Regions from separate parts of the Streptomyces luteireticuli genome, predicted to be linked through region 4. Evidence: riboswitches for the same ligand, from Rfam matches in the RefSeq annotation. Region 4 holds a riboswitch; each other region holds the start of a gene.

Region 1 (3,754 bases), 2.0 Mb from region 4:
CGGGACGTGCCGGCGGACGAGCAGGATGACGAAGCCGAGGACGACGCCGAGCCCGAACGTCAGCCGCCAGCCGACGTCCTTCGGGAAGAAGCGGGTGTCCAGCAGGAGTATCGAGAGGAGGGAACCGGCGATGGCACCGAGCCAGAAGCTGCCGTTGATGACGAGGTCGACGCGGCCGCGGTAGCGGGCCGGAATCAGCTCGTCCACCGCGGAGTTGATGGCCGCGTACTCCCCGCCGATGCCGAATCCGGTGATGAAGCGGAAGACGAAGAACCACCAGGACGAGTACGAGAGCGCGGTCAGCGCGGTCGCCGCCAGATAGACGGCGAGGGTCACCATGAAGAGCCGTTTTCGGCCGAAGCGGTCGGTGAGCCGGCCGAAGAACAGGGCGCCGACACAGGCGCCGGAGACGTAGAGCGCCGCTGCCACGCCGGTCACCTGGGAGCCGGTGATGGGCAGGCCGCTGCCCTGCTCCGAGAGGCGTCCCGCGATGTTGCCGACGACCGTGACCTCCAGGCCGTCGAGGATCCAGACCGTGCCCAGGCCGACCACCACGGTCCAGTGCCACCGGGACCAGGGCAGCCGGTCCAGGCGTGAGGGCACGGAAGTGCTGATGGTCGCGGGCGTCACATCATCTGAGTTCCCTGTCGCCCTCGGAACATTCGCGGCAAATTTCCGCATCGGGGCACGGCGGGTGGGCAGGGGAGGAACAGCGGCGCGCGGGGGTATGCGCAAGCCCCCGGCGCGCAGCTCACCCCTTACAGATGACAGGACCTCTTACGGATGCAGGCCCTTGGAGCGCAGCCAGTGCAGCGGGTCGACCGGGCCCCCGCCGTGCGGCCGGACCTCCAGGTGCAGGTGCGGTCCGGTGACGTTGCCGGTCGCCCCGACCCGGCCGATGACCTGGCCGGGAGCGACCTTGCCGTGGGTGCGGACCATCGACGACAGATGGCAGAACCACAGCTCCGTACCGTCGTCCAGGCGCAGCACGATGCGGTAGCCGTACGAGCCGGCCCAGCCGGCGTGGGTGATCCTGCCGCCGCCGACCGCCTTGACGGGGCTGCCCGTCGGCGCGGCGAAGTCGGTGCCGGTGTGGCGGTGGGACCACATGCCGCCGTGCGACCCGAAACGGGCGGTGATCCGGTAGGAGGAGACGGGCAGGACGTAGCGGTGCTTCGCGCGGTCGATCCGCTCGGCGGCCCGCCGGGCCTCGGCCTGGGCCTTGCCCGCGGCCTTGGCGGCGGCCTGCTGGGCGGCGGCGCCGTGGGCCGCGGCGGCCTGGGCGGCGCTCCGGGCCTGCTGGGCCGCGGTGCTGTCCGTGTGGGTCGCGGCCGCCGCTCTGGCCTGCGCCGCCGCCATCCGCTGCGCGTCCGCGGCCGCCCGCTCCTGCGCGGCTGTGCGCGCGGCGTCCGCGGGGTGGTGACCGGGGTCGGCCTGCTGGAGGATGCGGGCGCGCAGCGCCTCGCCGGCGTCGGACGCGCCCTGCGCGGGGGCGGGGGCCGCGGGGGCGGGCGCCTCGGCCGCGGCTTCCGCGGCGGAGGTGCCCTCGCCGCCGGAGGAGTCGCTGGAGGAATCGTCGGAGGCGTACGGGCCCGTCCCCGCCGTCGGTTCCACGTCCGGCACGGATATGGGGGCCGGGCGCTCCTGGGCGCTCGCGACGCCGGTGCCCGCGCCGACCGCGGCGATCACGCCGACGCCGAGGGCCGCGCCGCCGCGCGCCATCGTGCCGCCCCGCTGCTTGGGCACCCGGTGCCGGCCACGGGCCGGAGCGTCGCTCTCCGCAAAGGGGGCCGGAACGTCGGGCGTTGTCTCGCCGGACCGGTCCGGGCCCGGCCAGGAGCTGTGCGAACTGTCCTCGCCTGTGGGGCTGTTGGACGCCACGGGGGCGTTCACCTTTCCTTCCTCTCGCCTGCCGGGTTAGCGGTGGGGGTCCCCCCAGGCCGTTCAGGCACTGGGGGAGGGTTCGGAGCAGGAAGGTCTCCTACGGGCAGGGGAACTGCCCGATGCACCCCACGGGTTGGTGGTTCCCCGGTTCCCTCTCGTGCCCACGGGATTCGGCGAAGGCGCGCGGTGCCGCCTCTTGCGACGGTGTGAGGACCGCGTTGCGTTATCGAACGTTAATAGACAGGACTGGTGGTTTCCAAGCCGAAAGCGTGAATCCACGGGGCGCTTGGCAAAACGGGGGAGCACCTCCGCACTGACGGTGCGTCATCCGTGATGCAGCGTGCCCGGGGTGCGCCCCGAGTGCGCCCTCAGGTGGTCACGGCCGTGGCCGTCGGCGCGGTGGACGGCCAGCAGGGCCATGTCGTCGTCCGTGTGACCGCCCGCGTGCCGGGCCACGTCCGCCGCGAGGAAGTCCAGCAGGCCGTCGGGGCTCCTGGGCTGCCGTCCGGCCAGTCGCTCCCTCGGGTCGTAGAAGACCCCGGCCGCGTCCCGCGCCTCGGTCACCCCGTCGGTGAACAGCAGCAGCGTGGTCCCCACCGGGAAGTCCCACTCCTCGACCCGGTCCGGCCACTCCCCCTCCCCCGCGCCCTGCCCCAGGTCCCCCATGCCCAGAGGCAGGGCCGGCGTGCGCGGATGGGTCTCGCCGACCGCGCCGTCCGGGTACAGCAGCAGCGGGGGCGGGTGGCCGCGGTTCACCAGGCGCAGGCGGCGGGTGCCGTCCTGCGGGACCTCCGCGAGGACGGCGGTGGTGAACCCCTCGAACTGGTCGATGTTCGCCCGCCGGTCGCCCTCCCGGCGGAGGGCGCTCTCCAGCCGGTACGCGACGCCGTCCAGGGTGCGCTCCTGCTCCGCCGCCTCGCGGAACGCGCCGATCACGACGGCCACGGCCTCGACGGCGCCGAGGCCCTTGCCGCGGACGTCGCCGACGATCAGACGGATGCCGTACGGGGTGTCCTGCACCGCGTACAGGTCCCCGCCGATCCCGGCGTCGGCCTGGGCCGCGATGTAGCGGGCCGCGATGCGCAGGCCGCCGATGCGGGCGGGGGGTACGGGCAGCACGGCGCGCTGCGCGGCCTCGGCGATGCCGCGGGCGGACCTGAGCCGGCTGTCGCTGCGGCGTACGACGCGGTTGATGCCGAGGGCGAGGAGGGAGACGGTCAGGACCGTCACGTTCTCGGTGACGGACTCGCCGGTGCTCGGGGAACCGCGGTGGACGGTGATGTCGACGGACGCGAGGACGGCGATCAGCGCGACGACGGCGGTGGCGCGGGCGGAGAGGAGGGAGGCGGCCACGAGGGGGGCCGCGGTGAAGAAGGGGGCGGAGTTGTAGTGGGAGGGGGTGAGGGCGGCGAAGACCTCACCGGCGACGAGGAGCAGGGCGGGAAGCCAGCTGGCGGCTCGCCAGAGGTAGTTGGGGCGGGCGGGGATCCTTGGGTCGGAGGTGGCCTCTTCCTCTCGCTTCCCCACCGTGTTCTCCTGCCCGGGGTGGTGTGGCTTTCGCTTCCCCTTCCCCACGATTGCGGTGCCGGGGGGCGGGGGCCAGTGGGGGTGGGCCGTGTGGGGGGGTTGCCCCTGGCCCGCCCTTTCACCGTTTCTTCCGGGGCTGCGCCCCCTCGGCCCCGCAATACGGCTGCGCCGCATTGTCCTCAAGCGCCGGACGGGCTGGTTGGTGCGCCCGGGCGCGAAATTCAGCCTGTCCGGCGTTTGAGGACAGCGCCCGAAGGGCGCTTCGGGGGCCAGGGGGCGAAGCCCCCTGTGGGGTGGCGCAGGGACGCAGCCCCTGCGGGAAACGGCGAAAGGGCGGGTCCGG
Region 2 (3,754 bases), 4.6 Mb from region 4:
CGCGCGGCCGTCGCCGACCTGCGCCGGCACCGGCGCTGGTACGAGGTCGACGGCGTCTTCTGCGACCGGGTCGCCGTGGAGGCGGCGCTGCTGCCGCACTACCGCCGACTCGCCCTGTTTTCCCGCGCGTTGGGCGCGCGGACCGTCGTGCTCAACCCCGGCACCCACCCGGATCCCGGGTACGCCGAGGTCGCCGACCTGCTCGTCACCTTCGAGGGGCCCTGGGAGGCGTACCGCACCGCGCGGGTGCCCGGCTGGACGGCCGACCATCTCCCCTCGCGCTTCTGTCACTTGGTCTACGGTGTGCCCCAGGAGTGGGCCGGACTGGTGGCCCGCACGGCCGGAAGACGCGGTGCCGCGGTGCACTGCGCCGTTCCGGGGAACGGAGAGAATCCATGGCAGACCGCACCGTGAGATGGCTTCGGGGCGGAGTCCTGGCGACGGCCGCGCTGCTGGTCGCGACGGGCTGTTCGGTGACGACATCCCCTTCCGACGACGCGTCCGACGACGCCTCGAACGCGCCGAGTTCGCCGCCCTCCGCGCATCCGCGCCCCGGCACGCGCTGGCAGCCCAAGCCCGGCACCCGCTGGCAGTGGCAGCTCGACGGCGCCGTGGACACCTCCGTCGACGTTCCCGTCTACGACATCGACGGCTTCGAGAACGACGCGGCGACCGTGGCGAAGCTGCACGCGAAGAAGCGCAAGGTGATCTGCTACATCAACGTCGGGGCGTACGAGGACTGGCGTCCGGACCAGGGGAAGTTCCCGGCGTCCGTGCTGGGCGCGAAGAACGAGGGGTGGAAGGGGGAGAAGTGGCTCGACATCCGGCGCCTGGACGTCCTGCGGCCCATCATGGCGGAACGTTTCGACATGTGCCGGAAGAAGGGGTTCGACGCGGTCGAGCCCGATCTGACCGAAGGGTTCCGCAACAAGACGGGCTTTCCGCTCACCGCCGCCCACCAGTTGGCGTTCAACCGGATGATCGCCTCCCTCGCCCATGAGCGGGGCATGGCCGTCGGCCTCAAGAACGACCTGGAGCAGATACCCGAGCTGGTCCGGGACTTCGACTTCGCCGTCAACGAACAGTGCGCGCAGTACGGCGAGTGCGAGCGGCTCAAGCCCTTCGTGGACAAGGGGAAGGCCGTCTTCCATGTCGAGTACGAGATGGCGCCCGGGGAGTTCTGCGGCGAGGCGAAGGAACTCGGGCTGTCCTCCATGCAGAAGAAGCTGGGGCTGAACTCCTGGCGCAGGGCCTGCTGACGTGGCGTCCCGAAACGGGACGTAACGTGACGGAAGTTCACCGCACGGTGCGTGAAGAACCTCACAGAACACCGTTTCGGCACCGGTTTTCGGTGGCGGATGGTGCAGGATCATGCACCGAACAACCAAGACCCCGTCACAGAGGCGGGCGACCCGGGCGGACGCCGAGTCCTGCCGCCGCTCCGGGTGCGGACCTGATTTCGCGGATCGGCAGGAGCGGGAGACCCAGGCAGGACGAACCACGAAGGCGGTGGTTCTAGGGGTGAAGCCACTTGGTGGCCGGGCAACTTTGTCAGCCCGAACCCGACAGGTCATCTTTCGCAGGCGGATGACGAAGGGCTTATCGGCATGTCTGCGCTGCCTCGAATACCCGCGCTCATCTCCCGGGCCGGTACCGCATCGGCCCTCACCGCCGCGACCGTCGCGGCCTCCGTCCTCCTCCCCGGCCTGGCCGGCGAGGCCCAGGCGGCCACGTCGCCCGGCGCCAAGGCCGTCAAGGTCGCGGCCTCGAAGAAGGGCTCCTGGTACCAGTGGGGCGGCACCGGCCCCAACCGTTTCGACTGCTCGGGCCTGACGCAGTACTCCTTCAAGAAGGGCGCCGGCAAGAAGCTGCCGCGCGTCGCGGCCGACCAGTACAACGCGACCCGTCACATCTCGCGCGGCTCGCGCACCACGGGTGATCTGGTCTTCTTCCACTCCGGCAGCAACGTCTACCACGTGGGTATCTACGCGGGTGGCGGCAAGATCTGGCATGCGCCGGGCACCGGGAAGAAGGTCCGTCTGGAGAAGATCTGGACGAACAGTGTGTGGTACGGGCGCGTGCGCTGACGCGCGCGAAGAGCACATGGGTCCCCCAATGGGGGCCTGGGCGGGCCGGGGCGGATGACCGCCCAGGCCCGCCCGCGCATGCTTCCCCCGGACAGCGGTACCGGGGTGGCCGGCGGGGGTGCTCGCAAGAAGCATGAGGGGAGGCAAGCACCCCGAAAGGTGCCTCTCCATGCGCCGCAGAACCATAGTCGGGATATCCGCCGTGTTCGTGGCCGCGCTCGCCACGAGTGCGTACGCCGTCGACTCGCTGCCCCTCCCCGTGGGGTCCGGAAGTGCCCAGTGCTCCGTCTCCTGGCAGGCGCCGGGCATCACGTTCACACCGCAGACGCCGGTGCAGGGCGCCACCGGGCCGAGTGTCGCGTACACCGATGTCACGGGAACGCTCAATCTCGACGCGACCCCGACCGACGTCATCGACGACCCGGCCAAGCTGGCCTCCGCCGTCACCCTCACCCTCGACGCGACCGGTGGATTCACCTTCTCCGACGCCCAGGGCAGGAAGGTCGAGGCATCGGCCCCCCAGGGCCCCCTGCCGACCGGGACGACCACCTACCTGGTCAAGAGCCCTGCCAGCCCGGACGGTGTCCGCATCCCCGTCTACTCGTACGGCCTGCCGTCCACCTTCTCGCCGTCCATCACGTCGCTCCTGCCGGTTCCCGCGCTCACCGTCACCATGGCCGGTCTCCGGGCGGACTTCACCCCGGAGCTCATCTCCACCCTCAACTCCACCTTCGGCGCGGGCACGGCGAAGAGCGGTGACTCGCTGGGGGTCTGCGCCGGCATGTTCTCCACCGGCTAGCCGGGGGCGCAGCCGTGGACCTGCTCGTGCCGCCCTTCGCCACACCCGGCACCGCGCGGCTCCATCCCTCGACGCGGGCCACCGGCCTGGTGGCCGACGGTCCCGAGGGCGAGCGCTTCGACGCGGCCCTGCTGGACCGGCCGGCCGCCTGGACGTACCCGAACGCCACCCCGGACGGACTGCTGCCGGCCACCGACTGGATGCTGGTTCTTCGCCTTCGACGACATCCTCGACGACACGGCGGAAGGGCGCTACCAGGACTTCGCCGTGTTCGTCGCGGACACCCTCAACTCCGTTCACGGACAGGCCGCTTGCCCGGCTCCGCACCCGTGCGTGGAGCCGTACCGGAAGGCGCTGGAGGAGCTGTGGCGACGCACCACGGCGGGCATGCCGCCCGCCTGGACCCGGCGCCTCGCCGGTGACCTGGCCGCATACGCCAACTCCTACCGGACCCAGGCCCTGGTGAACGCCGGAAGGCTCCGCTCGCGGAGGAGCACTACCGCCGGCACCGGCTTCTCTCCAGCGCGGTCCATGTCTCCCTCGGCATCGGCGAGGCCGCGTCGGGACACCCGGTGCCGGAGACGCTCTGCGTCCACCCTTCCGTCCAGGCGGCGCGCGAGAGCGCCAACAACGTCGTCGCCTGGGCCAATGACCTCTACTCGGCGCCCAAGGAACTGGAGCGGGGAGATCTGTGCAACTACGTGTCCGTGCCGCGGTACGAGCGACGTTGCTCGGCCCAGGAGGCTGCCGCGTATGTCGCCGCCCTCATCACGGAGCAGACCGCGCGGTTCCACGAGGCCGAGGCGCAGATCCGGGGACGGCTCCTCCCGCGCGTGGGCCCCGGGGAACGGCGGGCCCTGGAGGCGAT
Region 3 (3,754 bases), 2.5 Mb from region 4:
CACATGAGAGGTGACCGCATGCTCTCCGGGAAAGGTCGACATCGACGCCCCCGTCAGATTCCCGCCGCCGTGCTCGCGGCGGGCGTGACGGGCGCGGGAATCGCCATGCCGCTGCTCGGGGCCACCACCGCCGACGCGGCGGACGCCCCCACCTGGGACCGCGTCGCCCAGTGCGAGAGCGGCGGGCTGTGGAGCGCCGACACCGGCAACGGGTATCTGGGCGGGCTCCAGATGACGCAGGACATGTGGGAGGAGAGCGGCGGCCGGGAGTTCGCGCCGCGGCCCGACCAGGCCAGCCGTGCCCAGCAGATCGCCGTCGCCGAGCGGATCCTCAAGCAGCAGGGCCCGTACGCCTGGCCCGCCTGTGCCGTGAAGTCGGACCTGGCCAAGGAGGGCCCGGCGCCGGACGTGGACCCGGGGCGGGCCGACGCCTCCACCCCGGCGCCGGAGCACAGGCCGCCGTCCGGGGCGCGGGAGCACGACCGGTCGCCGGGGAAGTCCGGGACCGTGGGCACTCCGTCGGACACCCCGTCGGACACCCCGTCCGGAAGCGGAAGTTCCGGCGAGGACGCCAAGGGCAAGCACCGCAAGCCGGCCGAGGGCACCCGGGACACCGAGGACGCCGCGGAGGGCACGACGGACGCGAAGGCGCCCGGGAAGGGCTCCGGCAGGTCCACGGCCCCGGAGGCGCCGAAGTCCGGCCCCGCGCCCTCCCGCTCCGCCGACCGGCCCGACGGACCGTCCCGCGCGCCGCACTCGCCGGCGCCCGGCAGCACGTCCGGCGCGAGCGGCGACCAGGGCGCGGACCGTGGTGCGGAAGCGGACACGGCCACCGGCGCGGACGCCGGAGCGGGTACCGGCAAGCACCGCGCGCAGCAGCCGCGTTCGGGCGCGGAGCGCTCCTCGCGCGGTGGTGCGGAAGCACATGGACAAGGGTCGCGTGCCGAGGACTACACCGTGCGCCCCGGTGACAACCTGTCAGCCATCGCGCAGGAGCACTCCGTGCCCGGCGGTTGGCACCGGATCTACCACGACAACAAAAAGGTCGTCGGTTCCGATCCGGATCTCATTCACCCAGGCCAGCAGCTCGAACTGAAGAAGTAGGAGGGCAGTTCGGGTCGAATGTCCGTTCCGAGCGAAAGTGAGACATGGGTCTCGTTGACAGCGTCTCGGATACGGCCCGTCAGGAGCCGGGGAAGCGGCTCTCACCTGCGGAAACACCGAGTTTCTCAGGGGGTTGGATCCAGCCGGTGGCCGAAAAGGGGGGTTTGAACCCGTAGGCCGCCTGTGCTTAACGTCGTCACCGCTCGCCACCGCGAGCACCACGGTCGTCACGCCGAATCCTGCCGGCGGCCGGGGGAGTCGTCGCGCAAGCGCCGTAGGCAGGAGCGGGGGAACCAAGGTAAGTCGCCGCGACGGTCCGCCGGTCAGTGACCGGGGTGCCGCAGCGGCTAGGGGTGAAGCCTGGTGCGCGCAAGCCACCGGGCCGGGCAACTCACGTCCGAACCCGACAGCTCACCTCGTAGGCGCCGGTGAGGAAACCGAGTCATGTCCAAGGGCAAGCACCGTCGTCCGAACAAGGCCGTCCGCATCGCCACGCTCGCGGGTGTCACCGGCGCCGCAGTCGCCGCCCCGCTGATGGCCGCGACCTCCGCCCACGCCGCCTCCGTCGACACCTGGGAGCGCGTCGCCCAGTGCGAGTCCAGCGGCAACTGGTCGATCAACACCGGCAACGGCTACTACGGCGGCCTGCAGTTCTCGCAGTCCTCCTGGGCCGCCGCGGGCGGTACCGCCTACGCCCCGCGCGCCGACCTCGCCACCAAGGGCCAGCAGATCGCCGTCGCCGAGAAGCTCCTCGCCATGCAGGGCCCCGGTGCCTGGGGCTGCGCCAGCGCCGGTCCGCTGTCCTCCGGCGGCGCCAAGGCCGACGTGGACACCTCCGGTTCGTCCACCAAGACCCAGAAGTCGACCGGCGAGCGCAGCGTCTCCACCAAGACGCACGCCGACCGCAGCGAGCGCCAGTCCGCGCCGAAGCACGCCGCTCCGCAGCAGAGCGACGAGGAGGCCCCGGCCGCCAAGCCGGCCGCCCCCCGCCACGCCGCCCCGAAGACGGTCAAGATGGGCGACGGCGAGTACCAGGTCAAGGAGGGCGACACCCTCGCCAAGATCGCCGAGGCCAAGAAGGTCAAGGGCGGCTGGGAGAAGCTCTACGACCGCAACAAGGACATCGTCGAGAGCGCCGACCTCATCTTCCCCGGCCAGAAGCTGCACCTCAGCTGACGCAGCCTTCCCTGGCGAACCGCCCCGCTCCGATGCGCCCGCTCCCCCCGAGCCGCATCGGAGCGGGGCTCCGCCGTTCCCGCGGGAGAATCACCGGGCGGTTCCCCCAGTGGTTCCCCGAGCCGTTCACCGCTGGGCGAACATCCAGCCCATTCATCCCGTGATCTCGGCGTTTGTGCCATTTTTCCGGCCGGGCGGCGGTCCGAGGGCGGGCGGACCCTCCGGGGCCCGTTAGGCTCGTGCTGCAGAACTTCAGACACACACGAAGGAGACCCTCGTGCCGTCCATCGACGTCGTCGTAGCTCGCGAGATCCTCGACTCGCGAGGCAACCCCACGGTCGAGGTCGAGGTCGGCCTCGACGACGGCTCCACCGGCCGTGCCGCCGTGCCGTCCGGCGCCTCCACCGGCGCCTTCGAGGCCATCGAGCTCCGTGACGGGGACAAGAACCGTTACCTGGGCAAGGGCGTCGAGAAGGCCGTGCTGGCCGTCATCGAGCAGATCGGCCCGGAGCTCGTCGGCTACGACGCCACCGAGCAGCGCCTGATCGACCAGGCGATGTTCGACCTGGACGCCACCGACAACAAGGGCTCGCTGGGCGCCAACGCCATCCTGGGCGTCTCCCTGGCCGTCGCGCACGCCGCCTCCGAGGCGTCCGACCTGCCGCTCTTCCGCTACCTCGGCGGCCCGAACGCGCACCTGCTGCCCGTTCCGATGATGAACATCCTCAACGGCGGCTCGCACGCCGACTCCAACGTGGACATCCAGGAGTTCATGATCGCGCCGATCGGCGCCGAGTCGTTCTCCGAGGCGCTGCGCTGGGGCACCGAGGTCTACCACACCCTCAAGGCCGTGCTGAAGGCCAAGGGCCTGTCCACCGGTCTGGGCGACGAGGGCGGCTTCGCCCCGAACCTCGGCTCCAACCGCGAGGCCCTCGACCTCATCCTCGAGGCCATCAAGCAGGCCGGCTACACCCCCGGCCAGGACATCGCGCTGGCGCTGGACGTCGCCGCCTCCGAGTTCTACAAGGACGGCGTCTACACCTTCGAGGGCCAGGACCGCACCGCGGCCGAGATGACCGACTACTACGCCGAGCTCGTCGCCGCGTACCCGCTGGTCTCCATCGAGGACCCGCTGTTCGAGGACGACTGGGACGGCTGGAAGACCATCACCGAGCGCCTCGGCGACCAGGTCCAGCTCGTCGGCGACGACCTGTTCGTCACCAACCCCGAGCGCCTCGGCCGCGGCATCGAGGAGGGCGCCGCCAACGCCCTGCTGGTCAAGGTCAACCAGATCGGCTCGCTGACCGAGACCCTCGACGCCGTCGAGCTGGCCCAGCGCAACGGCTTCAAGTGCATGATGTCCCACCGCTCCGGCGAGACCGAGGACGTCACCATCGCCGACCTGGCCGTCGCCACCAACTGCGGCCAGATCAAGACCGGCGCCCCGGCCCGCTCCGAGCGCGTGGCCAAGTAC
Region 4 (3,754 bases):
CTCCGCCATCGAGGCGGCGGTCGACGAGGAGCTGGCCCGCTTCGCCCTGGAGGGGCCCACCGCGCAGGAGATGGAGCGGGCCCAGGCCCAGCTGGAGCGCGAGTGGCTGGACCGGCTGGCCACGGTCAGCGGCCGTGCCGACGAACTGTGCCGCTTCGCCGTGCTCTTCGGCGACCCGCAGCTCGCCCTCACCGCCGTGCAGCGCGTCCTGGACATCACCCCGGAGGAGGTGCGGGCCGTCGCCAAGTCCCGCCTCCACCCGGACAACCGCGCGGTGCTGGTGTACGAACCGACCGGCCCGCAGGCGGACGCCGACGCACAGGCCGACGACAACGCACAGGAACAGGAGACGGCCCAGTGACCGACGCCGCAGTCGTGGGCGCCACCGACACCGCGGAGCCCGCCATGCACTTCCACCCGCAGCCCCGGCCCGGCACGGCCACGCCCTGGGACTTCCCGGCCCCCGGCCGCGAGGTGCTGCCCAACGGCCTGACGGTGCTGCGCTGCCACCGCCCCGGCCAGCAGGTCGTCGCCGTCGAGGTCAGCCTGGCCGCGCCGCTGGAGGCCGAGCCCGCCGGGCTCGACGGAGTGGCCACGATCATGGCCCGGGCGTTCTCCGAGGGCACCGACAAGCTCAGCGCCGAGGACTTCACCGCCGAGCTGGAGCGCTGCGGCGCCACCCTGGACGCGCACGCCGACCACCCGGGCGTCCGGCTGTCGCTGGAGGTTCCGGCCTCCCGGCTGCCCAAGGCCCTCGGCCTGCTCGCGGACGCCCTGCGCGCCCCCGCCTTCCCCGACAACGAGATCGAGCGCCTCGTCCTCAACCGCCTCGACGAGATCCCCCACGAGCTGGCCAACCCGGCCCGCCGGGCCGCCATGGCCCTGTCGGACGCGCTCTTCCCGGCCGACTCGCGGATGTCGCGGCCGCGCCAGGGCACCCAGGAGACGGTCGAGCGCATCGACGCCGCGTCCGTCCGCGCCTTCTACGAGGCCCACGTCCGCCCGGCCACCGCCACCGCCGTCGTCGTGGGCGACCTCACCGGGGTCGACCTCGACCAGGCCCTCGCCGACACCCTCGGCGCCTGGACGGGCTCCCCGGCCGAGCCCCGGCCCGTGCCGCCCGTCTCCGCCGACGACACCGGCCGCGTGATCATCGTGGACCGGCCGGGCGCCGTCCAGACGCAGCTCCTCATCGGCCGCACCGGCGCGGACCGGCACGAGCGCGTCTGGCCCGCCCAGGTGCTCGGCACCTACTGCCTGGGCGGCACCCTGACCTCCCGGCTCGACAAGGTGCTGCGCGAGGAGAAGGGCTACACCTACGGCGTCCGCGCCTTCGCCCAGGTCCTGCGCTCCACCCCGGACGGCAGGGGCACCGCGATGCTGGCCATCAGCGGCTCGGTGGACACCCCCAACACCGGCCCGGCGCTGGCGGATCTGTGGACCGTGCTGCGCACCCTCGCCGCCGAGGGCCTGACCGACACCGAGCGCGACGTCGCCGTGCAGAACCTCGTGGGCGTCGCCCCGCTGAAGTACGAGACGGCGGCGGCCGTCGCGGGCACCCTCGCCGACCAGGTCGAGCAGCACCTGGCCGACGACTTCCAGGCCCGGCTCTACGAACGCCTCGCGGAGACCGGCACGGTGGAGGCCACGGCGGCCGTCGTCGCCGCCTTCCCGGCCGACCGTCTGGTGACGGTCCTCGTCGGGGACGCTGCCGAGATCGCCGAGCCCGTCAAGGCGCTCGGGATCGGCGAAGTGACGGTCATCTCCGCCTGAGCGGGCCGATTTCGGCCCGACGGCGGCTCAGGGGCGGGCCAACGCCCCAGGCCATGGAGGCGCGTGGGTCCTGAGGGACCCACGCGCCTCCGATATGCCCGAATTGACAAGGTGGTTGCACGAGGGCTGTGTGGCGTGCGTCACGAAAACGCGGTTCCGTTTGCCGTTCGAATCTGACGCCGATTAGCTTCGGGACGGCAGTCCGTCAGATCGGAGCCGCAACCGCGGCCCCGGGCAGCCATCGCCGAGTCCCCGTACGGCGCGAGCCAGGGGAGCCGGGGAACCACCTGTTCCCTGGGGTGAATCGGATCCCTCTCCGGAGGGGGCCGTAGGAGACCTTCCTGCTCCGAACCCGTCAGCTAACCCGGTAGGCGACAGGGAAGGAAAGGAACAGCCGCAGCCATGGCGTTCACCCGTGCCACCGGGAAGCACCGTCGTCCGAGCCGCGCCGCCCGTGTCGGCGCCAACGTCGCCGGTATAGCCACCCTCACCGCCGCGGGCGTCGTCGCCGGCGTCGCCGCTCCGGCCTTCGCCGCCTCCCCCGCGGACGATGCCCAGCGCCACGAGGACACCGGCCTCACCCAGGCCGTCGTGCTCTCCGACCACGTCGCCGACAGCGTCGGCGAGCAGGCTCAGATGCAGCAGGGCTCCGCCGACCAGGCCGCCGCCCGCCACCAGGCCGAGGCCGAGGCCACGCAGCAGGCCGCCCTGGTCAAGAAGCGCGCGGACGAGGCGAAGCGCAAGGCCGAGGCCGAGCGTGCCGAGCAGGAGCGGGCCGCCCGCGAGGCGGAGCGCAAGCGCCTCAACGCGTTCGTGCTGCCGATCGCCGGCTCGTTCGTCTCCACCACCTACAAGGCCACCAGCGGCCTGTGGTCCTCCGGCAGCCACACCGGTGTGGACTTCCACGCCGCCGAGGGCACCACCGTGCAGGCCGTCGGCGCCGGCACCGTCGTCGAGGCCGGCTGGGGCGGCGCGTACGGCAACAACATCGTCATCCAGCACAACGACGGCACCTACACCCAGTACGGCCACCTGTCGTCCATATCCGTCGCCGTCGGCCAGGTCGTCACCCCCGGCCAGCAGATCGGCCTCTCCGGCTCCACCGGCAACGTCACCGGCCCGCACCTGCACTTCGAGGCCCGCACCGCGCCCACCTACGGTTCGGACATCGACCCGGTCGCGTACCTGCGCGCCCACGGCGTCGACCTGTAGGACACACCTGGACTTCCCGAAGGCCCCGGCTCCGGCCGGGGCCTTTCGGCATGGCCAAAACATTTCCCTGCCCTGCGGGCGGCTATCGGAATTCGCACGTGATTGCAATAGAGTCGATCGTCCCCGGGCATCCCTGAGCAGACGTCAACCGGATGCCGTCCGGCCGGTCCGGCGGGGCGATGCGGAGGGGTTCGTCGATGCGGGGACGTTCGTGAACGGCGACGGCGACGAGGCGGGGGACGCCCGCCGCGTCTCCGCCCAGGCCGTGTGCGCGGCCATCCGCGACGACATCGTCTCCGGCGCCTTCCCGCCCGGCAGCCGGCTCATCGAGGAGCTCCTCGCCCGCCGCTACGGCGTCTCCCGCGTACCCGTCCGCGAGGCCCTGCGCACCCTGGCCTCCGAGGGGTTCGTCACCACCCGCCGGCACGCCGGCGCCTGCGTCGCCGAGCCGACCGAGCAGGAGGCCGCCGATCTGCTCGACGTCCGCGCCCTGTTGGAACCGCTGGGCGCCGCCCGGGCCGCCCAGCGGCGCACCGACGCCCATCTGAAGGTGCTGCGGGGGCTGGTGAGGCTGGGCCGGGAGCGCGTCCGGTCCGGACGGACGGGCGAACTGTGCCCGCTGGGCGACTGGTTCGACGAGACGCTCGCCCAGGCGTCCGGCAGTCCGAGTCTCGCCGCCCTGCTCACCCAGGTCCGGCGGAAGATCTCCTGGGTGTACGAGGCCGAGCCGCCCGCCCGTCCGGCGGAGACCTGGGAGACGCACGCGGCG

The links. Region 4 has a riboswitch for cyclic di-AMP ahead of AB8735_RS27845 (M23 family metallopeptidase). Riboswitches for the same ligand answer to the same signal wherever they lie in the genome.
Positions count from the first base shown of each region.
Region 1: linked by a shared signal. The riboswitch ahead of AB8735_RS18505 (M23 family metallopeptidase) and the one ahead of AB8735_RS27845 (M23 family metallopeptidase) in region 4 are both predicted to bind cyclic di-AMP.
Region 2: linked by a shared signal. The riboswitch ahead of AB8735_RS06345 (C40 family peptidase) and the one ahead of AB8735_RS27845 (M23 family metallopeptidase) in region 4 are both predicted to bind cyclic di-AMP.
Region 3: linked by a shared signal. The riboswitch ahead of AB8735_RS16365 (transglycosylase family protein) and the one ahead of AB8735_RS27845 (M23 family metallopeptidase) in region 4 are both predicted to bind cyclic di-AMP.

Region 1 covers NZ_CP167927.1:4,185,409-4,189,162, forward strand. Annotated here, with positions in the region: gene AB8735_RS18500 (MFS transporter) at 1-681, opposite strand, end outside; gene AB8735_RS18505 (M23 family metallopeptidase) at 778-1,893, opposite strand; cyclic di-AMP (ydaO/yuaA leader) riboswitch at 1,892-2,070, opposite strand; gene AB8735_RS18510 (PP2C family protein-serine/threonine phosphatase) at 2,209-3,411, opposite strand.
Region 2 covers NZ_CP167927.1:1,584,354-1,588,107, reverse strand. Annotated here, with positions in the region: gene AB8735_RS06355 (spherulation-specific family 4 protein) at 1-414, shown strand, start outside; gene AB8735_RS06350 (endo alpha-1,4 polygalactosaminidase) at 396-1,259, shown strand; cyclic di-AMP (ydaO/yuaA leader) riboswitch at 1,451-1,602, shown strand; gene AB8735_RS06345 (C40 family peptidase) at 1,608-2,087, shown strand; gene AB8735_RS06340 (hypothetical protein) at 2,257-2,886, shown strand; partial or broken gene AB8735_RS06335 (terpene synthase family protein) at 2,950-3,333, shown strand; gene AB8735_RS06330 (terpene synthase family protein) at 3,318-3,754, shown strand, end outside.
Region 3 covers NZ_CP167927.1:3,717,683-3,721,436, reverse strand. Annotated here, with positions in the region: gene AB8735_RS16370 (transglycosylase family protein) at 19-1,104, shown strand; cyclic di-AMP (ydaO/yuaA leader) riboswitch at 1,365-1,544, shown strand; gene AB8735_RS16365 (transglycosylase family protein) at 1,549-2,280, shown strand; gene eno (phosphopyruvate hydratase) at 2,558-3,754, shown strand, end outside.
Region 4 covers NZ_CP167927.1:6,182,247-6,186,000, forward strand. Annotated here, with positions in the region: gene AB8735_RS27835 (pitrilysin family protein) at 1-361, shown strand, start outside; gene AB8735_RS27840 (pitrilysin family protein) at 406-1,773, shown strand; cyclic di-AMP (ydaO/yuaA leader) riboswitch at 2,006-2,162, shown strand; gene AB8735_RS27845 (M23 family metallopeptidase) at 2,176-2,985, shown strand; gene AB8735_RS27850 (GntR family transcriptional regulator) at 3,197-3,754, shown strand, end outside.